3 regions of the Photobacterium sp. DA100 genome follow, and region 3 is predicted to be linked to each of the others. Evidence: riboswitches for the same ligand, from Rfam matches in the RefSeq annotation. Region 3 holds a riboswitch; each other region holds the start of a gene.

Region 1 (8,202 bases), 460 kb from region 3:
ACTCAACATCCGCGGCAGCGATGTGCCGAGCCTGCCAGTACTGCTCTCCACCGCACTGCTTCATGCCGATCAAAGCGTGGATTTCTACATTGACCCAAGCCGCCTGCCAGAAGGCTTTGCCGACCATGTTGGCACAGGTGTCCGCGTCCACGCGCCAGATGCGCTGGAAGCAGGCCTCAAGCAACTTTCGGGCAAAACCGTATTGGTTGACCCAGCCACCAGCAATGCCTGGGCCAGCCAAACCCTGCGCGATGCCAAGGCCACGTTGCTAGAGGCTGCCGACCCTTGCCTGCTACCGAAAGCCGCCAAGAACCCGACAGAAATTGCCGGCATGAAGGCCTGCCATATCCGCGACGGCGTGGCCGTGAGCAAATTCCTGGCTTGGGTCGATAGCCAAGTTGCCCAGGGCAACTTGCTCGACGAAGGAACCCTGTCGGACAAGCTGTGGCAGTTCCGCAGCGAAGACAGTAGCTGCACCGATGTCAGCTTCGATACCATTTCGGCCGCTGCCGGCAATGCGGCGATGTGCCACTACAACCACAATAACCAGCCAGAGCCTAGCGTGCTGGAAATGGACAACGTCTACCTGGTGGATTCAGGCGGCCAGTACCCGGACGGTACTACCGACATCACCCGAACCATCGCCATCGGCGAGCCGGGCGATGAAGTGAAAAAGACCTTCACCTTGGTGCTTAAAGGCCATATTGGCCTGGCCTCTGCCCGTTTCCCGAAAGGCACCACCGGCTCACAGCTTGATGCCCTTGCCCGCCAGCATCTTTGGGCCCACGGCTTCGATTACGATCACGGTACCGGCCATGGCGTCGGCCACTTCCTGAGTGTTCACGAAGGTCCGCAGCGCATTGCCAAAGTGCACAACCCTACCGCCCTGCTGCCGGGTATGGTGTTGTCGAACGAACCGGGTTACTACCGTGCAGATGCCTTCGGGATCCGTATCGAAAACCTAGAGCTGGTTGTCGAAGTCGAAACCGCCGGCGACATGACAGTAATGGGCTTCGAGTCACTGACCCGCGCGCCTATCGACCGTCGCCTGGTTGACTTGTCTCTGATGACAGACGCCGAGCTAAACTGGCTTAACAACTACCATCAAACCGTATTCGACGTACTGAGCCCTTCGCTGCAAGGTGATGATCTAGCTTGGCTTGAGCAGGCAACCGCCCCGCTAGCACGGTGATAGTCAGTTAACTGCTGTTGGTCGCATAGCACCAACTGCTGCAATGCCAACAATATAAAGAAAACGCCCGCACAGGGATGCTGTGCGGGCGTTTTGTTATTTATACCCTGCAGTAAAGTATTTAACGGTTTAGCGCCAAATAACTACGGTCTGTTAACCCGAATAGGCGTGGTGCCAGTCCTTCCACACCACTTCAAAACCACGTTGCTTAACTGCCGAGGCCACTTCGGCAGCCGGGCGCTCATCGCTGATCGCAAACTGCTCGAGCTCTGGCACATCATCGGCATAGCCGCCCGGCTGGGTCTTGGACTCTGCCGACATCGTGGTGATCCCCAAGGGCAGCACATTATCACGGAACTGCGCCGATTCACGGGTCGACAGCGATAGCTCTACTTCAGGATTAAGCAGGCGGTAGGCACAGATCAGCTGTACCAGCTGGCGGTCATTCATCACCGATTTGGGCTGCAGTCCCCCCTCGCAAGGACGCAGTCGCGGGAAAGAGATCGAATAACGGGTCTGCCAGTAGGTTCGTTCCAGGTAATCCAGATGTGCGGCAACAAAGAAGCTATCGGTACGCCACTCCTCGAGACCAATCAGTGCCCCAATACCAATCTTGTCGATGCCAGCCTTGGCCAGACGATCCGGCGTTTCCAGCCGGTATTCAAAGTCCATCTTGTTGCCGCGCAAGTGATGCTGGGCATAAGTCGGTGCACAATAGGTTTCCTGGTAGACCATGACCGCGTCCAGGCCGAGGGTCTTCAGCTCAGCATACTCATCCTGCTCCAGCGGCTGAACTTCCATTGCCAGATAACTGAAATGGGATTTGATTGCCGGCAGTGCTGCACGGAAATATTCCATCCCGACCTTGCGCTCATGCTCACCGGTCACCAGCAAAATGCTGTCGAACTGCTTGGCCTTGATCGCCTCGCACTCGCGCTCAATCTCAGCCATATCCAAAGTGCGACGCTTGATGCGGTTTTCCATCGAGAACCCACAGTAGGTACACGCATTGGCACACAAATTGGACAGGTATAGCGGGATATAAAACGACACCGTATGGCCGAAGCGCTTACGGGTCAATGCTGCCGACTGCTGCGCCATCTGCTCGAGATAAGGCTCTGCCGCCGGTGAGATCAAGGCTTTGAAATCCTCCAGATCACGCTTGGGCTTGCGCAGCGCCCGCTCGACATCCACCGCCGTCTTGCCATAGATGGACATCCGGATATCATCCCATTCCAGCTGCTTCCACTCATCAACGAAACTCATCGCAAGCTCCTTAAGCTGGCTGATCCAAGAACGCCGTTAGCGGACTGGAGGCAATAGCATGGTTGACCGTTCCCGCCAAACCCGCCTCATAAGCCATACGACCACCTTCTACCGCCAGCTTGAAGGCACGCCCCATCACAACAGGATCGGCTGCCGCTGCAATTGCCGTATTTACCAGCACTGCATCCGCCCCCATCTCCATAGCCTCAGCGGCATGAGATGGCGCACCAATACCGGCATCGACAATCACCGGTACCTTGGCCTGATCGATGATGATTTCGAGGAAATCGCGCGAAGCCAACCCCTTGTTGGAGCCAATCGGTGCACCCAGCGGCATCACCGCCGCACAACCCACCTCTTCCAGGCGCTTACATAAAACAGGATCAGCGTGACAATATGGCAACACGATGAATCCTTCACGGACCAACTCTTCCGCCGCCGCCAACGTCTCGATCGGATCTGGCATCAAGTACTTCGGGTCCGGGTGAATTTCCAATTTCAACCAGTTGGTACCCAGCGCTTCTCGAGCCAGCTTGGCCGCAAACACTGCCTCCTTGGCATTCTTAGCACCAGAAGTATTGGGTAGCAGGTTTACCCCAGCCTCAATTAGCGGCGCCAGGATATCATCATCACGGTTTTCGATATCCACGCGCTTAAGGGCCATGGTCACTAACTCGGAGCCCGAAGCGATGATTGATTCAGCCATGGTGTGGCGGTTGGCATACTTACCGGTACCGGTAAACAGGCGTGACGAGAACGTCTTATCAGCGATAGTTAGCATTTATCCTCCTGCAATCGCTTGGAACAAGGCGATGCGATCGCCGGCGCTTAGTAATGTTGTTTCCCACTCACTGCGGGCGACAATATCTTCGTTCAAGGCTACGGCCGTGGCCTGCAGCGGCATCTCCAGCTGCGTCAACAATGCGCTGAGAGACTGGCCTTCTGGAACCTCGACTGATTTATCATTGACCCGTACCTGGATCAGCGTCGCTGTCGTCATAATGGTTCTATTCTCCCGTGCCGCAAACCGGGCACGCTCTATCTGTTGGTAATTGAAAGGCTTGCCAGCCCATCGTCAGACCATCGAACTGGCGCAGCGTGCCAAAGCCCACCTCGCCAGCACCGGTCAATAATTTAATGGTTTCCAATGCCTGCAAATTGCCGACCGTGCCGACCACCGGCCCGGCGATCCCGGAATTGCTGCAGTTCTGTGGTTCATCAATCGTCCCAGCCTGGCGCGGAAACAAGCAGTGATAGCAAGGTCCTTTTCCCTGCCGGAAATCAAAAACCATCAACTGCCCCTGCCAGCGGATCGCCGCTCCCGATATCAAGGGCTTATTGGCCTTGAAGCAGGCGTGATTGACGGCGTATCGCGTTGCTAAGTTATCAGAGCAATCGAGCACCACGTCAGCCAGCGATACCTCCATCGCCAACCGCTGATCAGCCAGCCGGGCTTTCACCGCCCGGATACGGATATGCGGATTTAACGCCTGCAACTGCTCCGCTGCCATCGGTGCCTTGGCTTTGCCCTGATCGCTATCGCGATAGACCACCTGGCGCTGAAGGTTGGAGCTATCGACAGTGTCATCATCGGCAATCACCAAGTTGCCAACTCCTGCACCTGCAAGATACAAAGCCGCAGCCGATCCCAAACCGCCAGCACCAACCAGCAAAACTTGGGCGTCGGACAGTGACTGCTGGCCAGATTCGCCGATCTGCGGCAGCATGATCTGACGGTTATAACGGAGAAATTCCTGATCACTGAGCATAGTTGCCTTCCTACTCGGCCGCGTTACGCACTAAGATATCGCCAAATGCCGTGACAGCCTGCGCCGGGTCGTCGGCTTGGGTGACAGCGCGGACAACTGCCACACTGCTGACCCCGGTACGCCAGACACGCTCGGCACGGGTCAAGTCAATGCCGCCAATCGCCACAGTTGGGAACGCGTCACCTATCAGCTTCTGATAAAGCGCCAAGCGGTTAAGCCCCTGCGGTTTTGATGGCATATCCTTAGTGGTTGTCGGGAAGATATGACCCAGTGCGATATAGCTTGGGGCAAACTCCGCGGCACGCAGGATTTCGTAGTAGCCATGGGTCGAGAGACCTAGCCGCAGTCCTGCTTGCTGGATCGCCGCCAGATCAGCCGTTTCCAGATCTTCCTGCCCAAGGTGAACACCATAAGCTTGGTGAGCAATGGCCAACTGCCAGTAGTCATTTACAAACACCTGGGCATTATGCTGCTTACCTGCCTCAACGATAGTGCTGATCTGCGCCGGTAAAGTGGGCTCAAACGGATCTTTGATCCTAAGCTGGGTCGTCTTCACCCCCAGCTCCAGCAAACGAGTAACCCACTCTGCGGTATCGACCACCGGATACAACGCCAGCTTATCGCGTTCTACGGTCGCAAACGGTGCCACCGCCACTTCTTTGCTGGCCCAGCCCAGCTCATTGCATTCAGGATGATTGGCCGTCAGCGGGCGCGGAAACAAGGCGCGCACCATCGGCCATCCGGTTTCGCCATAGCCATCAGCATGGCTTTCAAGGTAACCACGGGCATGGGCACGCGATAGCGTGACCGCATCTTCCAGCGGGTAGTCCAATGCCAGCGCAGCCAGCAGCATGGCTCGTTGCGGCTCACTGGCCCCGGCATGGTGGCAATATACGCCACGCGCTTCTCCGAGATGGTGCCAGATATCGACACAGCCTCGATCTGTCGGCAGACCGCAAACCACCAAAGCTGGATTCTTTGCGACCTCGTGCTGCATCTCTGCCAAGGTCGGATAAGGGGCGAGCCACTGATCACGCACTTCCAACCCCTTCGCCACACTTTCAGACGGATTAAACGCCACCGAGAAGGTTTCACCTTCAAGGTGAATGTCTACCACCTCCGATCCGCTCCACTCCATACTGACGGCTTCACCAAGCTGGTATTTATCAGCCGCTGCCAACAACGGCTCGATATGCATCAGTAATGGCGCCAAGTGATCGGGTAAACACAACGCGTTCATTAACTTTCCTCTTTGATTGGGTGATATAACTCACTCCCCTTGGCCCGGAACTCATCGGCTTTTTGCTGCATGCCCTCAAGGGGGTCATCCAACATCCGCACGGCCAAATCACCGGCTTTCTCCAGCCCGCTCGCGTAGTCACGGACTTCTTGCGAGATCTTCATCGAACAGAATTTCGGTCCGCACATCGAGCAGAAATGGGCGATCTTGCCGGATTCCTGAGGGAGGGTTTCATCATGGTAGGCTCGAGCCGTTTCAGGATCTAAAGCCAGGTTAAATTGATCTTCCCAGCGGAACTCAAAGCGAGCCTTCGACAAGGCGTTATCGCGCACTTGAGCACCGGGGTGTCCTTTTGCTAAGTCTGCCGCATGGGCACACAGCTTGTACGTGATCAGCCCCACCTTTACATCTTCTTTATTCGGTAGGCCCAAATGTTCTTTTGGTGTGACATAACACAGCATGGCACAGCCATACCAACCTATCATGGCTGCACCAATGCCGGAGGTAATATGGTCATAGCCCGGTGCAATATCGGTCGTCAGAGGCCCCAAGGTATAAAACGGTGCTTCATGGCAGTGCTTGAGCTGCTCTTCCATGTTCTCTTTGATCATGTGCATCGGTACATGCCCCGGCCCTTCGATCATCACCTGAACATCATATTCCCAGGCAACTTTGGTCAGCTCACCCAAGGTACGCAGCTCGCTGAACTGCGCTTCATCATTGGCATCAGCCACCGATCCAGGACGCAGGCCATCTCCCAGTGACAAGGCGATATCATACTGGGCACAGATTTCACAGATCTCCCGGAAATGCTCATACAGGAAACTTTCCTTGTGATGGGCCAGACACCACTTAGCCATTATAGAGCCACCGCGCGAGACAATGCCGGTAACCCTTTTCGCCGTCATCGGGACATAACGCAGCAGCACGCCGGCATGAATAGTGAAATAATCCACGCCCTGCTCAGCTTGCTCGAGCAAGGTATCTCGAAAGACCTCCCAGTTGAGGTTCTCAGCAATACCGTTGACCTTTTCCAGAGCCTGATACATAGGCACCGTGCCGATCGGCACCGGGCTGTTGCGGATGATCCATTCTCGGGTTTCGTGAATGTTACGACCGGTCGAGAGATCCATGACGGTATCGCCCCCCCAACGGGTCGACCACACCAACTTCTCCACTTCCTCTTCAATCGACGAACTGACAGACGAGTTACCGATATTGGCGTTGACCTTGACCAGGAAGTTACGGCCGATGATCATCGGCTCAGTTTCAGGGTGATTGATATTCGATGGGATAATTGCCCGGCCTTCAGCGACTTCTTGGCGGACAAATTCAGGGGTGATTTCTTTTGGCAGGTTGGCACCAAACGCCATGCCCGGGTGCTGCTGGTTTAGTACCTCATCACGGTATTTCGCGCGGCCCATGTTTTCACGAATGGCAATAAACTCCATCTCAGGAGTGATGATCCCCTGGCGTGCATAATGCAGCTGGGTGACATTTTTGCCTGGCTTGGCACGGCGAATGCGCGCCTGTTGCTCAAACCTCAGTTCATCAAGGGTGTCATCGGCCAGGCGTTCTTTGGAAAACTGAGAACTCAGCTCGCCCAACAACTCGGTGTCCCCCCGTTCCTCGATCCAGCCTTCACGAAGCTTAGGCAGGCCAGTGTAGATATTTGCAGGCTGCTCAGGATCGGTATAGAAACCGGAGGTATCATAGACCCGTACCGGTTCATTAGTTTCAAAAACAGGGGCTTCTCTGGTTCCACCGACCAAGCTATCGGCCAGGGCAATCTCACGCATTGGCACGCGGATATCTTCGCGGCTCCCGGTGACATAGACTTTCCGGGAGTTCGGGTAAGCCTGGGTGGTCAATGAGTCGATAAATTGTTTCGCGTCCAGTCTCGCTTGTTTGCGATTCGACATAGCAATTTCCTTTGGTCCATAACAGGGAAGTTGCTTGGCGGATGGGTGCGTAAACAAGAGGCTATACGTAGGCTGTATAGTGTCGTCTGAAACAGCCACTGTGAATACAGTGATACAGATGGTCTCTCTTGTTCCCTTCGCAGGTATTAGCCTGATCAGGTTCTACGGATCCCGCAATGCGGTCTCAGCCAAGTGGCACTCCGACAAGTTGAATTTGCAGTATATGAAAGGGGTTCCGCCTCGGCAAGGCAGAACCCCAAAAATTAATACTTAAAAGGCAAAAGCCTTGCTACTTTTGCATAACTCCGTTTAGCACGACAAATTTATTTGAAACGCTTCACAAGTGTCTTCAGCAAAGAAGAATGGGTTTCCCTCAACTCACCCAGTTTATGGGTGATCTTGGGTGCCCCCTCCAAATCAAACAGCTTAGGTACCGCCACTCGCTGCGAAGAGTAGATCCCGGTGTGTCCGCTGAAGTAGTAAGCGGTATAACAGGCAATGGCGAAATACAGCATGTGCTCGGCACCAAATAACTCGATGCCCATGATGGTACAGGCCAACGGCGTGTTGGTCGCAGCTGCAAATACAGCTAGAAAGCCTAATGCAGCAAACAAATCAACCGGTGCACCCAGCACCCATGCCATGGTATTGCCCAATGTTGCTCCGACAAAGAACAGCGGTGTGACCTCCCCGCCCTTATAACCGGCAGCTAGGGTAATCGCCGTTAGCAGCAACTTGAGTAGCCAGCTGTACCACTCTGCTCCCCCCTCCTGAAAGGCCGTTAAGATACTGACACCTCCCTCCCTGCTCGAG
Region 2 (8,202 bases), on a different replicon from region 3:
TAGATTATTTTCATGAAACTAAGGCTTGACTTTACTGAAGCCAGCATGGCTATTAGCCCCCAACCATTTCCCACAGAGTTACTCACAAGTTTTGTGGATAATAAAGTTATCCACAGCCTAGTTCTTAATATTCCTCCCACGCCACCACCTTAAGTTCCCTCCCCTGAAACCGGCTCAAAACCACAAAACAAACAACCAAAAATAACCACTACGACACAAAAGCACCACATAGGCGCCATTTTTACAACCAAAAGCATAGAAAAAGGAGTATTCATCTTTAGCCCCGGACCAGAAAGAGCAAAAAACACGAAAAGAAATCGTTTTCATATCACCACCTTTAAACATAATCGACATAATCACGAAGTAGGATATAGATTCCTTATCTATATACACCTATGGCAATTTAAAACTCGCACAATCACCATAAAAACGTTTTCTTTTTTTTACAGACAACCATACCAATAAAGATAAACAGCTGAATTACAATAACATTATTTGGGACTGAACAATAAAAGCAAAAATATCAACAAAACCCATTTGACAGCAGTTTTTTATTCACTAAAATACGCGCCGTTTAACTATAAATCAGTACAATTATTTTAAGACGTTTGAGGTGTTTCAATGGCAGGCGACAACAACTACAGTCTTGGCCCTGTGCCAAAATCGGCACGTAAAGGGGTGGTTTCACTTACCATGGTAATGCTGGGTTTAACCTTCTTTTCAGCGAGTATGTGGACAGGAGGAACCCTAGGAACCGGACTCTCCTTTGATGACTTCTTCCTCGCTGTTCTTATTGGTAACCTCATCCTCGGTATCTACACTTCTTTCCTCGGCTACATCGGCGCCTCATCTGGCCTCTCTACTCATCTTCTTGCTCGATTCTCTTTTGGTTCTAAAGGCTCATGGCTCCCATCTTTGCTGCTTGGCGGTACACAGGTCGGTTGGTTTGGCGTTGGTGTCGCCATGTTCGCGATTCCGGTTCAAAAAGCCACTGGCATTGATACCAATATCCTGATTTTAGTTTCTGGCTTGCTGATGACGGCCACAGTATATTTTGGGATCTCCGCTTTGATGGTTTTATCCGCGATAGCAGTACCTGCCATCGCATTGCTGGGCGGATACTCGGTTCTTGAGGCGGTAGGCAGTACAGGAGGAGTCGACGGACTCAAGGCCATTACTCCTGAAAACCCAATCGAATTCTCAACGGCCCTTGCACTCGTTGTCGGCTCATTCGTTTCGGCAGGTACATTAACAGCCGACTTTGTCCGCTTCGGCAAAAAACCTATGGGTGCCGTCATGGTCACCATGATTGCCTTCTTTATCGGTAACTCGCTAATGTTCATCTTTGGCGCGGCGGGTGCTGCTGCAACCGGTCAGTCCGATATTTCTGAAGTAATGATTGCGCAAGGGTTGTTAATTCCCGCTATCATTGTTCTTGGCCTGAATATTTGGACTACCAATGACAATGCCCTTTACGCTTCTGGCCTAGGCTTCTCAAACGTGACGGGGTTGCCAAGCAAGTATCTTTCGATGGCAAACGGTTTAATCGGTACACTATGTGCGCTATGGCTGTACAATAACTTCGTAGGCTGGTTAACCTTCTTATCGGCGGCGATTCCTCCAATTGGCGGCATTATCATTGCAGATTTCTTGAAAAACCGTCATCGTTACAAAGATTTCGCAAATGCCGAATTCAAAACAGTTAACTGGGCCGCAATTATTGGTGTTGCGGTTGGTGTTGCTGCCGGTCACTTCTTGCCTGGCGTCGTACCAATCAATGCGGTACTAGGTGGCGCTATCAGTTACCTTATTCTTAACCCGGTGCTAAATCGCGAACCCACAGCCTGTGCAAGTAACGCGTAAGGACAACTAAGATGCAAACCTCAAATATGCTAATAAAAAACGTCACTATCAAAGGCAAGGATGGCCTGCATCAGATTCTGATTAATGAAGGTAAATTCCACTCAATCAAGCCAGTTGAGGAGCAAATTGACTTTTCAGGCACTGTTATTGATGGTGAAGGCGGTATGGCGGTACCACCTTTCTGTGAACCTCATATTCACCTTGACACCACTCAAACTGCCGGGGAGCCTAACTGGAATATTTCAGGAACTCTGTTCGAAGGAATTGAGCGCTGGGCCGAGCGTAAGTCGATGCTCTCCATCGAAGATGTGAAGGCGCGCGCCAAACAGACCCTGAAATGGCAAATCGCCAATGGTGTTCAGCATGTCCGTACCCATGTCGATGTATCAGACCCAACTCTAATCGCCCTAAAAGCGATGCTGGAAGTTCGAGAAGAGATGAAAGAATGGGTAGATATCCAAATCGTGGCATTTCCACAAGAAGGTATCCTATCCTACCCTAACGGCAAAGAGCTTCTGGAAGAGGCAGTCAAACTGGGTGCCGATGTCATTGGCGCAATACCACACTTCGAATTTACCCGTGAGTACGGTATAGAGTCGCTTCATTATGTATTCGAGCTGGCACGCAAATATGATCGCCTCATCGACGTTCACTGCGATGAAATCGATGATGAGCAATCACGCTTCGTGGAAACTCTGGCGGCACTTGCCCATAAATTTGAAATGGGTGACAAAGTCACTGCTAGCCACACGACGGCGATGCACTCATACAACGGTGCTTATGCCTCACGCCTGTTCCGTCTGCTGAAGATGTCGGGGATCAGCTTCGTAGCTAACCCATTGGTGAACATCCACCTACAGGGCCGTTTTGATGACTATCCTAAGCGGCGCGGTGTCACCCGTGTAAAAGAGATGCTGGCATCTGAAATCAACGTCTGTTTTGGGCATGATGATGTTTTTGATCCATGGTACCCACTTGGTACAGCCAATATGATGCAAGTTCTGCACATGGGGCTGCATGTATGCCAAGTAATGGGCTACGATCAAATCAATCAATCTCTGGACCTGATTAGCACAAATTCTGCTCACACCCTGAACATCCAAAACCGTTACGGTATCGAACTGGGTAAGCCGGGTAATCTGCTTATCCTTCCAGCTGAAAGTGGTTTTGATGCAGTACGACGTCAAGTCCCTGTCCGCTACTCAGTACGTGGCGGCAAGGTGATTGCAGAAACCCAACCCGCCGTCACACATATCCAGTTAGCAGAAGGGAAAGAGCCAGTAACATTCTGCCGCTAACGAAATCAGCCACCCTTTGGGGTGGCTGATTCATTTGGACTAAATCTCAGTCGTGCCGCTTTTTGCAACAAAGCAATATCAACAGACAGACAAGACTGAAAATATTCACTGCTCCCCCACCACCAGCGACGAGAGCGCAGTTATTCGGGCTGATGCCTGAAACGTTAGGGTCACAACCTTCATCCGTTTTTCCATCACCGGGCTCAGCACCACTCCCGCCCTCACCTTCATTATTGCCTTCTTCAATAAAGTCGGGATTAGTTACTGGCGCCTCAGGAATAGTACCCACAATGTTTTCAATCCACTCGAAGTAGTTCCCTACTCGAGCGTAAAACCCAGGTCGTAAATACGCTCCGCAAAGTGGGCTGCCTACAGGCCCGCCACTTACGATGCCAAGTTGAACCCAATCGCCGTCGGAGTTCTTTGCCACCAAGGGGCCGCCACTATCGCCTTTACAGGAATCAGGGCCATAGTTTAGGGGGGCACCAGTTTGGTCGAACAAGACATCAGGTGGCAAAGCACATACTTTGGTTAAGTTTGTTGGGCTATCAATAACGTAATGTGCATCATTTCCTCTTTCCAGCAAATTAAAGCAGTCAGCTATAGGCAGATAAGATAAATCAGCATACATTAAGGTGTCAGAGATTCCTGTCCCATCACTCTTCGTGGATCCCCAACCAGCAACCATTACATTCTCTGGTCGACTTTTTTCATTCCATTCTCCACTTAATTTAGACTCTAATCTCTGGGCAGTTTGACCATTCGCCAGCTTAACCGGACTGACCCTGGGAAATGGAAAAGAGCGATTAACCCGAAGTAATGCAACATCATTATCCAGCGCTAATTTAACGGCCTCTTTTAATTCTTTTCCTTCATCATCAACGGAAATACTAATTACAGCATAAGGCGAATAATCAGGATGTACGACTACGTGGCTAACTTGATATAAATCGGATGGATCAGTCACTTCACTGCCCAGAGTGCCAACCATCACTGCTAATTTATTTGGTGGCACTGTATATTCACTTCCCATATCTCCCTGAACCACACAGTGAGCAGCTGTTAGCACCCATCTTTCGCTGACTATGCTCCCGCCACAGAAATGCGAAGTGTCAGCTGTTGTATTTCTTAATGAGGCCATCCATGTCAAATCATCCTTCGGCCTGACGGGTGTACCGCCAACAACATAACTTTCAATATCTGTACCGTATCCTATTACTGGAATACTCATCAATAAACTAGCAAGTCCACCAAGCCATATTCTTTTCATTATCTGCCACCAATTCAATCCCATAGCTATTTATCAAAAATAACAAATCAAACAAATACAAAACCTGTGGGGATAACGAATTGCGAGGCAGCTAATGATATAGAGCGATCAGGATGAAACATAATCATTCTTTTTATTACACAGCCACAAAAAAAGCAAAGCGAGCCTGAGGTTAGCTCACTTTGCTTGTTAAGAACTAACTGGAAACTACATACCTATGCTTGCACAGCTTACTCGCTCAATATCAAAATTTGCGTAGGTATCACCTAAAAAGTCAGCGGCCAATTTAGGATAAAACCCATTATCATATGCACGCCTGACTTCACCCATATCAATGGTATAGAGTTTGATGCCGAGCTTTGTCACTTCATCCGGTACGCAAACTGTATTGCTCCCCGCGCCAAAGCAAACATCTCCACTTGTATCTATAACACCACAGTCAGTATCATCTATATCTATACCTAACGTTCCCAGCTTGTTATCCAAATCGGCTTCCGAGCCAGCGGGAAACTCATCGGGTAAAGTGATCGGGTACGTATTTTCGATGCTTTCAATACTGGTATACCCTTGCGCTCCCGCAATTTCAGCTCCGGTGACGGCAAACACTTCGGCTTTACCTGTAAGCGTATTAACCACATCCTCATCATCACATCCAGTCAGTGCTAAAGCTGAAAACAAAAACAATGCCTTTTTCATAACTGCTTCCTATTGTTCTATCTATAACTACTTGGATAGGCTCTTAGATCTTAGTCTCATTTCAACATTACACCCTACAATTTTGTTGCATTATTTTTACTTAACTTTTTAATTCGGCTGTTTTTTGTCCGTAAATAGATGAGAGTATTGTGATCTTGATCTTCATTCCTTTTCTTCTCAGAATTAAATGGCATAATAAACCGAACAATTACCCGTATGGGTAAGGAACACCATTACACTTCCTTGGAATATTCCTATGAGCATTGAATCTATCGTTAAAGAGCGCGCTGGCGCTAAGTGTGAACTATGTGGTTCAGAAGACAGTCTGAGCGTTTACGAAGTACCTGCTTCTCCTGACCAAACCGCAGGTAGCTGTGTGATGGTATGCGGTACTTGCCGTACAGAAATCGAAGACGCAGAAACACTGGATCAGAACCACTGGCGTTGCCTAAACGACAGCATGTGGAGCCAGGAGCCAGCGGTACAGGTTATGGCTTACCGCCTACTTAAACGTCTGTCTTCTGAAACTTGGGCACAAGACCTGCTAGATATGATGTACATGGAAGAAGACATGATCGAATGGGCAGAAAAAGGCATCGCACTCGCTGAACTAAATGCGATTAAAACTGTTGATGTAAACGGCACTGCTCTCGAGGCTGGTGACAACGTAACGATCATCAAAGACCTGCCAGTTAAAGGATCTAACCTTGTGATCAAACAAGGTACAGCTGTACGTGGTATCCGCCTGACAGATAACCCACTGCATATTACAGGCAAAGCCGCAGGTACTAACATGGTTATCATCGCAGCATACTGCAAAAAAATGTAATTGAATGGGCAGCCACCTCATGGCTGCCTGTCTCCCCTCCTGTTTTTCGTCATCACTTCCTCATTTTATTCCTTACATGTTTGCTCTATGGTAAAAAACATGTTTAGATTACTCGCATCTTCAGGCACATGCGCCAGAAATATATTTTAAAAGGTCAATATTTGTTTTTGACCGAGTAGACAAAATTTGTCCGTTAGTCGGGGAGCCAAGCGCTGAGACCACGTAGTGGGACCCGTTGAACCTGATCCATTTAATAATGGCGTAGGGAACTAGCTGAACTGTCCTATTCCGTCCCCGGCCCAGGGGCGATGGCAACGGCTACCTTGCGTCTAAAGTTAGAGGTAGCTATGCCAATTTCATCAAATACTCCGATCACCCTTACTATTGCAGGCTCTGACAGCGGCGGTGGAGCCGGTATCCAAGCCGATATCAAAGCAATCTCGGCGACAGGCGGTTACGCCTGCTCGGTAATCACCGCCCTGACAGCGCAGAACACCCAAGGTGTTTCCGGTATCCTAGCCATTGATCCTGCTTTTGTAGAGCAACAGCTTGATGCAGTCTTTACCGATCTAGACATTAAAGCAGTAAAAATTGGCATGTTAAGTGATGCGAATATTATTCGTATGGTGGCGACAAAGCTACGCCAATACCAACCAAGGTTTTTGGTGATTGACCCCGTTATGGTGGCAACAAGCGGCGACTTGCTGCTTGAGCAAGATGCCATCTCTACGCTTAAGTCCGAACTGCTTCCGCTTGCCGATGTGATCACCCCAAATCTTCCTGAGGCTGCTGCGCTGATTGGAGCCGACCTCCCACAGAATGAACATCAAATGGCTGACATGATCTCTGCTTTACGAGCAATCGGTTCCCGTTCGATTCTGCTCAAAGGTGGCCACTTGGAAAATGACGCCTCCAGTACTGATTTATTGATCCTCGAAAATGACGTCGTGCGCATGAGTACGCCGCGAATCGCGACCCGCAATACGCACGGCACAGGCTGTACCCTGTCTGCGGCTACCGCTTCTTTTCTTGCACAGGGCTACCCGCTAGAACAAGCGGTAAGGCATGCCAAGGCCTACATTACCAAAGCAATAGAAAATGCTGATGCTCTTCAGATTGGCGCTGGTCATGGCCCGGTGAACCATTTCTTTGCCGGCCATTTCAAGCCCGAGTAAGCATGGAAACAGCACACACGATGAATAAGACTCTGACGACTCAGACCAAGGGAATGACAGTCGGTATCGAGCAGTTAACACTCAGGTACAATGATGGCCATTCTCCCCTGTTCAACCAGCTAGATATTAAGCTTCCGGCTGGACAATGGACCTGCCTGCTCGGTAAAAGTGGTTGTGGGAAGACTACTCTGCTTCGCCACCTAGCAGGGCTTCTTGAGGAAAATGTTGCCTGGAGCGGCTCAATAACCACCAGCAATGATCTGCCGCTGGCTGGCAATATTGCCTATATGGCACAACAAGATCTGCTGCTGCCATGGCTCAATGTCATCAGCAATGTGTGCTTAAGTACCCGATTTGGTTCTGTTCAGGAAGCCAATAAACCTAAAGCCATGGCATTGCTCGATGCCGTGGGGCTGGCCGACAAAGCCGAGGCAATGCCTAACCAGCTCTCCGGAGGAATGCGCCAGCGCGTTGCTTTAGCCCGTACCTTAATGCAAGACAAGCCCTTGGTATTGATGGATGAGCCCTTTTCAGCACTCGATGCCGTAACCCGCCATAAATTACAGTCACTGTCAGCGAGCCTGCTTGCTGGGAAAACTGTCTTGTTGATAACCCATGATCCGCAAGAGGCACTTCGTCTTGGGCACCATATCTATATGATGGCAGGCTCACCGGCTTCGGTTCGGGCCTTACCGGTACCGGCTTGTTCCCCACCAAGGCTATTTGATGGTGAACTTGCCGCCCACCAGCAGGGAATTATCAACGAGCTAGAGAATGACTATGCCTGAGCCAACACTAACGTCAAAGCTGTCAAACCCCTTGCTAGAACAACAAGCGGTTAAGCGAGGATCGCGTAAGGGCAAAAACACCTTGCTGTCTCATCCAACAGCACGCTTTGTCACCAGCTTTGCGATCATCTTGGGGTTGTGGCAAACCGGTGTAATTGTGTTTGACCTCCCCCCCTTTATCTTGCCTGGTCCTGTCGCTGTGCTGTCCAAGCTGGTCGAACGTGCCGATGTGCTCTGGCATCACACGCTTGTCACTGGGACTGAAGTCTTGTTTGGCCTTCTC
Region 3 (8,202 bases):
CAAGGCCACCCGCTGGCGCTGGCCGCCGGAGAGTTGCTCCGGCAGGCGGTCAAGGTAGCCCTGGAGCCCAACTTTCGCCGCGGCGACCACCACTTGCTCTTTCTGTTCGTTGCTGAGCTTGAGGGCCGGGTTCAAGCCGAGGCCGATATTTTCATACACACTCAGGTGGGGGAACAGGTTGTGCTCCTGAAACAAGATTGAGAGCGGCCGCTGGGCCGGGTGCTGCTGGACGATAGGCTGGCCGTTGACCGTCAGCGTGCCGCTGTCGGGGGCGAGGAAGCCTGCCACCATGGCAAGCAGGGTACTTTTACCGGCACCGCTCGGGCCGAGCAGGGCGACAATATCTCCGGCCTCTACGCTGAGGTCGAAACATAGCTGGGTAGATTGGCCGGGTTGCTTGGGGTGATGGAAGCAATGTTGTAGGCGCTGCAAAATTAACATCATGGAGTCCGGATGATCAGTTTTTCAACCAAGGAGAAGAGACCGAGGCTAAGGGTGAGCAGGATCAGGGCAGCCACGGCGGCGGCGTCCATCTGGTAGCTGCCGAGTAACTGGAACAAATACAGTGGCAGGGTCTGGAAATCCTGGCTGCCAAACAGCGCGATTGCGCCCAAGTCACCGAGTGACAGGACAAAGCCGATCGCCAGAGACTGGGCAAATGGCTTTTTCAAGGCCCGCCATTCCACCAGCTTGAGCCGCGATAGCCCGGCCATCCCGAGGCTTTGGCACAAGGGATCATATTGCTGGGCAACGTGGAGCATGGGCTGGCTGAGGGTTTTGAGTACATACGGCAGCGCCATCAGGGCATTGACTGCGATGACAACCCAGAAAGCGACGGCAAACGCATCGGTGAACTGGCGCAGCAGCAGGAAGATCCCGGTACTCAGGACCAGCCCCGGCGTGACCAGGATAATGGTGCCGATCAGATCCAGGCCATCAGCCTGCCAGCGCTGGTGGCGAAGCCGCCATTGCCTGCTGGTCAGAAGGATTGCCACCCCGCCAACCACTGCCAAAAGACAAGCCAGACTGGCGATCCGCAGTGAGTTGAATACTGCCTGCCACAGCCCGGGGCTGCGCAGCGAGGTGAGGGTTTGGCTGTTGAACCCGGCAAGGATGACCGCAATCAGCGGGGGGAGTACCAGCAGCAGGGCCAACCCGATCCAGCCCCAGTCCCAGCAGCGGCTGGCCAGACTGTCAAACTGGCTCTGGCGCCGGCTTGTGATGGATTGGCTCGAGGTCGCCAGCGGCTTGGCAAAGCGCTGGCTCAATAGCACCAGGCTGCAACACAGCAGCATCTGCCACAGGGCGAGAATCGCACCGCCGGCCAGGTCGAAGTCGTAGCGCAGGGCCTGGTAGATAGCCAGCTCAATCGTGGTTGCCTTGGGGCCGCCGCCCAGTGCCATGATGACCGCAAAGCTGGTAAAGCACAGCATAAAGATCAGGCTGACGACATGGGGAAGTTGCTGGCGCAGTCGTGGCCAGGCAACGAAGCGGAAGGTCTGCCAGCTCGACATACCGAGATGGGTGGCCAATTGGTGCTGCTCAAAGGGGATCCCCTCGAGGCTTTGGACAAACAGCCGTGCTGCCAGAGGGAGGTTGAGGAAAACATGGGCCAACAAGATCCCCTGCAGGCCGTAGAGTGAAAAGCTGCCCTGCCAGCCCAGCATTGCCAGTACCCCGGTTAGCACACCGTTGTTGCCGTAGATCGCCAGCAGGCCGAATACCGCGACCAGTACCGGCAGCACCAGGGTCATGGCAAAGATCCGCATCAGCAAGGCTTTGCCGGGAAATTGCCGGCGTGACAGGGCATAGGCAACCGGGATCGCCGGCAGCGTGCTCAGTAGGGTTGAAAGCAGGGCCTGGGTAAAGGAGAAACCGGTAATATGGCGTAGGTAGGGATCGTGCCATAGCGAGGCAATGTCGAGAGCACTGGCCTCATTGACCAGGGCACCAAGGGCGCTGATCACCAGGCACAGGATAAGCCCGGCGGTGACAAGGCCGGGCATCAGTTGGGTATTGCGTGTGTTCAAAAGTGAGTGCCTGCTACTTGGTCAGAGCCTGTTGCCACTCGCGTACCCAGTTCCTGCGTTGCTTGGCAACCTCCTCGGCAGAAAACTCCAGGGCCTTGCCCGGTAGGGTGAGAACCTTGAACTCGGCTGGCTGGGCGACATCCGTTACCGGATACATCCAGTTGCCCGTCGGGATCACGGATTGGAACTCCGGGGTCAGGATAAAGGCAAGAAACTCGTCGGCCAGCGTCTGGTTAGGGCTGGTTTTGAGTTTGGCCGCCACTTCCACTTGCATGTAATGGCCCTCGCTGAAGTCGGCTGCCTGGTATTTATCGTCCTGCTCGGCAATCAGGTGATAGGCAGGCGAGGTGGTGTAAGAGAGCACCATATCTGACTCGCCCTTGAGGAACATGCTGTAGGCCTCAGACCAGCCCTTGGTAACCGTGACTGTTTTCTTGGCCAGCTGCTGCCAGGCTTGCGGTGCCTGGTCGCCGTAGACTGACTTCACCCACAGCATCAGGCCCTGGCCCGGCGTCGAGGTGCGCGGATCTTGGTAGATGATAGTCAGATCATCACGGCTGACCAGCTCATCCAAGCTTTTCGGCGGGTTGTCCAGTTTGGTGCGGTCATAGACAAAGGCAAAGTAACCATAGTCGTAAGGCACGAAGGTGGTATCGCTCCAGCCGTTTGGCAGGGTGAGTTTACTGGTGTCCACTTGGTGCTCGGCCAGCAGGCCCGTTTTCTTGGCCTCGGCAATCAGGTTGTTATCGAGCCCAAGCAATACATCGGCTTTGGTGCGCTTGCCTTCGAGGCGGATACGGTTGAGGATCGACACCCCGTCATCCAGGGCGACAAATTCCAGGTTGCATTCGCACTGTGCCTCGAACGCTTGCTCGATGGCTGGTCCCGGCCCCCAGTCAGAGGCGAAAGAGCTGTAGGTGTAAACCGTAAGGGTATTGTCCGCAGCCAGTGCTGGCATGGCGGCTAAAGTAACAAGTGGGAGTATTTTTTTCACTATGCGCTCCTGATGCTCTTGCGTCCGGCAAGAGGAAAAATAATCGTACGAGCGGCACAGGGTTGAGCCGCAGGCTGGCGTCATGCCAACCCGGCGGGATAAGAAGGCTTACCGTATCGAACTCAATTCCTACGCCAGTACTAACTGGATCAGGTTCTGTGGGTCTTGCCGCGGCAATCTCAGCAGCTTGCTCTGATAGCGCAGTGCTACCAGACAAGCGCTCCCCAATGAGAACGCTTGTTATTGTAATGTGCCGGGCTACGGGTTGCCAGCAGGAACGTATGATTATGCTGGCTTAGGCATGGAGAGCGGTTGGGGTGGCCGGTTACCTGAGCTCATTGAGCGACCAATCGTAGTCATAGCTGACATTGCCAAGGCTGATTGGCGTACCTTGACGATACTGGTTGATGTGTTTCTGTAGCTGGGCCTGACTACCGAAATCGCTGCCGTACCAGTCATAAATCGAAGAGAGCTTGGTTTTGCCGCCCTGCGTATTGACGCCCTTGCGGCTGTTGATAAAGCGGGTGGCCGCCTTGTCCAGCAAGCGCTCGCGGTTGCTGGCCGTAAATACCTCCGGTTGGAGATCCGGACACCCCAGGCTGGCGCAGTTGACCGCATAATGGATACGCGGGTCGCGCCAGATCGGGCGCAATATGCGGTGCTCGATATCATTGAGGGATAGGGTTTTGCCGTTGATGGTAAGCACTTGCTGATCCCACGGTCCGAAACTGAAAAAACCGCCCAGTTTGGTGATGGATGACACGGGGTAGCTATCGAGGATCAGTTTGACCGTCTGGGCATTGTAGAGGTTGACCCAATAGGCAAACTGCTCGTGGCGGCTCAGTTGGCGTGGATCAAGCCTCGTCAGGTCGCGCAGGTAGCGATCCAGCTCATACTTGTCGCTGTCGGTCACCTGGTTATAGCGAAACAGGGTTTGGTTGGGCTGGACAACCAAATACTTATCGAGCAGGCGCTGCCAGCGGCTGTGGTCGACCGTTTGCGAGTCGGTAGTGGCGTATTGCTGCCAGTAGGGCCAGAGATCGGCTTTGGGAGCGGCGAAGGCGCAGGCCGATAAGATGAGAAGCAGCAGGCTGACAAAAAAGCGCATAGGATATCCTCGGTTATTTCACCCAAGTTAATACAAATTACCTGGGTATCACTAGCTTAGACGACCTGGTGTGAGGGGAGTTTATTGCAAAAAGAAAAAAATACGCCCCAGCCATAATGAACTGGGGCATTTGTGTTTTCAGTATTTGGCGAAAACAGTAATGGCGTTACGCCAAGAACGCAGGGATCTTACTTTCGTACTCGGCAATCTTGTCTTCGTGCTGCAAGGTCAGGCCGATGTTGTCCAAACCATTCAACAGGCAGTGGCGGCGGAATTCGTCAATCTCGAAGCTGTACTGCTTGCCGTTGGCCGTGACCTGCATAGCCTCCAAGTCTACCGTGATCTCCGCGCCTTCGTTGGCCTCGACGTACTGGAAGATCTCATCGACTTCTTGTTCGGTCAGGCGAACCGGTACCATTTGGTTGTTGATCGAGTTGCCGTAGAAGATATCGGCAAAGCTTGGCGCGATCATCACCTGGATACCGTAATCGGCCAGTGCCCACGGGGCGTGTTCACGCGACGAGCCACAGCCGAAGTTTTCGCGTGCCAGCAAGATGCTGGCACCTTGGTAGCGCGGCGCATTCATCACAAATTCTGGGTTAGGCTGCTCGCCGGCATCGTCGAGGAAGCGCCAGTCATGGAACAGGTGCTTGCCAAAACCAGTGCGCGTCACTTTCTGCAGAAACTGCTTAGGGATGATGGCATCGGTATCGACGTTGGCGGCATCCAAGGGAACGACCAAGCCGGTGTGTTGTTTAAATCCTGTCATTGTCTCGTTCCTTCTCTTAAGCCGTTTCTGCAACGTTTTCTAGTTCGCGGATATCCACAAAGTGGCCGGCACACGCCGCCGCTGCCGCCATGGCGGGACTCACCAGGTGGGTACGACCATCACGGCCCTGGCGGCCCTCGAAGTTACGGTTACTGGTTGAGGCGCAGCGCTCGCCCGGGCCTAGGCGGTCGTTGTTCATGGCTAGGCACATTGAACAACCCGGCAGGCGCCATTCAAAACCGGCTTCGATGAAGATCTTGTCCAGGCCTTCCTTTTCAGCCTGGGCTTTCACCTGCTCCGAGCCAGGAACGACCAATGCCTGTACGTTGGCGGCGACTTTGCGGCCTTTGGCAATTGCCGCGGCGGCACGCATGTCCTCGATACGCGAGTTGGTACAAGAGCCGATGAATACTTTGTCGATAGCAAAGTCAGACAGCTTCTTGCCGGCTTCCAAGCCCATGTAAGCCAATGCTTTCTCTGCAGATGCTTGCTCGACCGGATCGGCAAAGTCAGTTGGTGCAGGGATAGGTTGGTCCACGGCAATTACCTGGCCTGGGTTAGTGCCCCAGGTGACCTGCGGCTTGATGTCTTTGGCCTCTAGGGTAACCACGGTGTCGAACTGGGCATCGTCGTCAGTTTTCAGGGTCTTCCAGTATTCGATAGCTGCTTCTAGATCGTCACCCGCCGGTGAGAACTTGCGATCTTTGATGTAATCGAAAGTGGTTTGGTCTGGGGCGATAAGGCCGGCTTTGGCGCCTAGCTCGATAGCCATGTTGCAGACCGTCATACGGCCTTCCATGGTCAGATCGGTAATGGCTTCGCCGCAGAACTCCACCACGTGGCCGGTACCGCCGGCTGCCGTGGTCTTGCCGATGATTGCCAATACGATGTCTTTGGCGGTAATGCCTTCAGCGACCTTGCCTTTGACTTCGATTTTCATCGTTTTGGCGCGCGCTTGCTTGAGGGTCTGGGTCGCCAGTACATGCTCGACTTCCGAGGTACCGATACCAAAGGCCAGTGAGCCGAACGCACCGTGGGTCGCGGTGTGCGAGTCACCACAGACAATCGTCATGCCCGGCAGGGTGATGCCCAGCTCGGGGCCCATGACATGGACGATGCCTTGGTATTTGTGGTTTAGGTCATAAAGGGTGACGCCGAACTCTTCACAGTTCTTGGCCAGGGTTTCCATCTGGATCCTGGCCATTTCGCCTGATGCCTTGATGTCCTTGGTCTGGGTTGAGACGTTGTGGTCCATGGTGGCGAAGGTTTTGCCCACCTGGCGTACCTTGCGGCCTTTTTCACGCAAGCCGTCGAAGGCTTGCGGTGAAGTTACCTCGTGCACCAAATGGCGGTCGATGTATAGGATCGGGTTCTCGCCTTCGGCGGCAACCGCAACGTGGGCATCGTAGATTTTTTCGTATAGCGTCTGAGGCGCTTTGGTCGTAGACATTGCTCGTTTGCTCCTTGCTGCGATTAGGCTTGGCGGACGTACTGGGCGATCTTGTCGCCCATTTCGCTGGTGCTCAGTGCCGGGCCGTTGCCCGCTAGGTCTGCGGTGAGTTCACCGGCTTCCAGTGCTTGCGATACCGCTTGTTCGATAGCGCGTGCCGCCTGCTCTTCGCCCAGGCTGTAGCGCAGCATCAGGGCGGCAGACAGGATTTGTGCGACTGGATTGGCAATGTTTTTGCCGGCGATATCTGGTGCCGAGCCGCCAGCTGGTTCGTACATGCCGAACTTGTCCTGGTTCAGGCTGGCAGAAGGCAGCATCCCCATCGAACCGGTGATCATCGCGCATTCGTCCGAGATGATGTCGCCGAAGATGTTCGAGCACAGCATTACGTCGAATTGCGAGGGATCCTTGATCAGCTGCATGGTCGCGTTGTCGATGTACATGTGGTTCAGGGCGACTTCCGGGTAGTCTTTGGCCACTTCCTCAACCACTTCACGCCATAGGATAGAGCTCTGCAGGACATTGGCTTTATCGATGGAGTAGACGTTTTTGTTACGCAGCATCGCTGACTCGAACGCGATACGGGCAATACGCTCGATTTCAAAGCGGTGGTAAATTTCGGTGTCGTACGCTTTCTCTTGAGGCCCTTCCCCCTCGCGGCCTTTCGGCTGGCCGAAGTAGATACCGCCGGTTAGCTCGCGGACTACGACGATATCGAAGCCACGCTCGGAGATATCGGCACGTAATGGCGAGAACGCCTCCAGGCCACTGTGGATCTGCGCCGGGCGCAGGTTACAGAACAGCTGGAAGTGCTTGCGCAGCGGAAGCAGGGCACCGCGCTCTGGCTGATCGTTAGGTGCAAGGTGCTCCCACTTCGGGCCGCCTACCGAGCCAAACAGGATCGCATCGGAGTCTTCGCAGCCTTTCAGTGTTGCTTCCGGTAGCGGGCAACCATGGTTGTCGATGGCAATACCGCCGACATCAAATTCGCTGCACGCTAGGGTGAAGCCGAACTTTTCCTGCACAGCGTCCAGCACTTTGTGGGCCTGCTGCATGACTTCTGGGCCAATACCGTCACCCGGTAGAACGGCAATCTTATATGTACCTGCCATGGTTATACTGTCTCCATTTGGGATTTCTGTTTAATTTCTGCAATCTTATCGGCGCGATGAATGCTGTTGATCACGTGAAGTAGTGCTTGCCCTGATGCTTCGACAATGTCGGTCGCCAAGCCGGTACCGTGGTACTTGCGGCCTTTGTAGTTGGCGATGATGTCGGCTTGGCCCAGGCCATCCTCCCCCTCGCCTTTGGCGGTGAGGTCAAATTTATCCAATACGATGTCGTAGCCGGTCAGGCGGTAGATACACTGGTATAGCGCATCAACCGGGCCGTTGCCGACCGCGGCTTCGCATTTTTCCTCGTCGCCGCACTGCAGCTTGATGCTGGTGGTTGCCATCACGCTGCCCGACTGGACGCTCAGGTAATTCAGCTTGAAGAAGTCGTCTTCTTCACGCAGGTTGGCAAAATGCATCAGCGCTTCCAGATCGTAGTCGAAGACTTGGCCCTTGCGGTCGGCCAGCTTCAGGAAGTCGGCGTATAGGGTATCTAGATCGTATTCGTTTTCGGTGTAGCCCAGCGCATCCATGTGGCTCTTCACTGCCGCACGGCCCGAGCGCGATGTCAGGTTCAGGGCTTGGTTCTTAAGACCAATCGACTCCGGGGTCATGATCTCGTACGTATTCTTGTTCTTCAGCATGCCATCTTGGTGGATGCCCGAAGAGTGGCTGAAGGCGTTGGCACCGACGATCGCCTTGTTGGCCTGTACCGGCATGTTGCACAGCTGGCTGACCA

The links. A riboswitch is a leader RNA that binds a small molecule or an ion and turns the genes downstream of it on or off. The one in region 3 is predicted to bind thiamine pyrophosphate.
Region 1: another riboswitch for thiamine pyrophosphate. It lies ahead of thiC (phosphomethylpyrimidine synthase ThiC); the one in region 3 lies ahead of thiB (thiamine ABC transporter substrate binding subunit).
Region 2: another riboswitch for thiamine pyrophosphate. It lies ahead of thiD (bifunctional hydroxymethylpyrimidine kinase/phosphomethylpyrimidine kinase); the one in region 3 lies ahead of thiB (thiamine ABC transporter substrate binding subunit).

Annotation. Positions count from the first base shown of each region.
Region 1 is NZ_CP119423.1:36,367-44,568, reverse strand. It holds gene PTW35_RS00215 (aminopeptidase P family protein) at 1-1,192, shown strand, start outside; gene thiH (2-iminoacetate synthase ThiH) at 1,346-2,458, opposite strand; gene PTW35_RS00205 (thiazole synthase) at 2,469-3,239, opposite strand; gene thiS (sulfur carrier protein ThiS) at 3,240-3,458, opposite strand; gene moeB (molybdopterin-synthase adenylyltransferase MoeB) at 3,466-4,227, opposite strand; gene thiE (thiamine phosphate synthase) at 4,238-5,467, opposite strand; gene thiC (phosphomethylpyrimidine synthase ThiC) at 5,467-7,389, opposite strand; TPP riboswitch at 7,505-7,602, opposite strand; gene PTW35_RS00180 (voltage-gated chloride channel family protein) at 7,713-8,202, opposite strand, start outside.
Region 2 is NZ_CP119424.1:764,391-772,592, reverse strand. It holds gene codB (cytosine permease) at 622-1,863, shown strand; gene PTW35_RS21170 (cytosine deaminase) at 1,875-3,161, shown strand; gene PTW35_RS21165 (serine protease) at 3,208-4,431, opposite strand; gene PTW35_RS21160 (hypothetical protein) at 4,639-5,127, opposite strand; gene PTW35_RS21155 (PhnA domain-containing protein) at 5,384-5,956, shown strand; TPP riboswitch at 6,145-6,241, shown strand; gene thiD (bifunctional hydroxymethylpyrimidine kinase/phosphomethylpyrimidine kinase) at 6,304-7,131, shown strand; gene PTW35_RS21145 (ABC transporter ATP-binding protein) at 7,152-7,919, shown strand; gene PTW35_RS21140 (ABC transporter permease) at 7,906-8,202, shown strand, end outside.
Region 3 is NZ_CP119423.1:3,447,445-3,455,646, reverse strand. It holds gene thiQ (thiamine ABC transporter ATP-binding protein) at 1-441, opposite strand, end outside; gene thiP (thiamine/thiamine pyrophosphate ABC transporter permease ThiP) at 441-2,006, opposite strand; gene thiB (thiamine ABC transporter substrate binding subunit) at 2,044-3,024, opposite strand; TPP riboswitch at 3,134-3,261, opposite strand; gene PTW35_RS15675 (DUF547 domain-containing protein) at 3,350-4,132, opposite strand; gene leuD (3-isopropylmalate dehydratase small subunit) at 4,299-4,901, opposite strand; gene leuC (3-isopropylmalate dehydratase large subunit) at 4,918-6,351, opposite strand; gene leuB (3-isopropylmalate dehydrogenase) at 6,375-7,463, opposite strand; gene leuA (2-isopropylmalate synthase) at 7,466-8,202, opposite strand, start outside.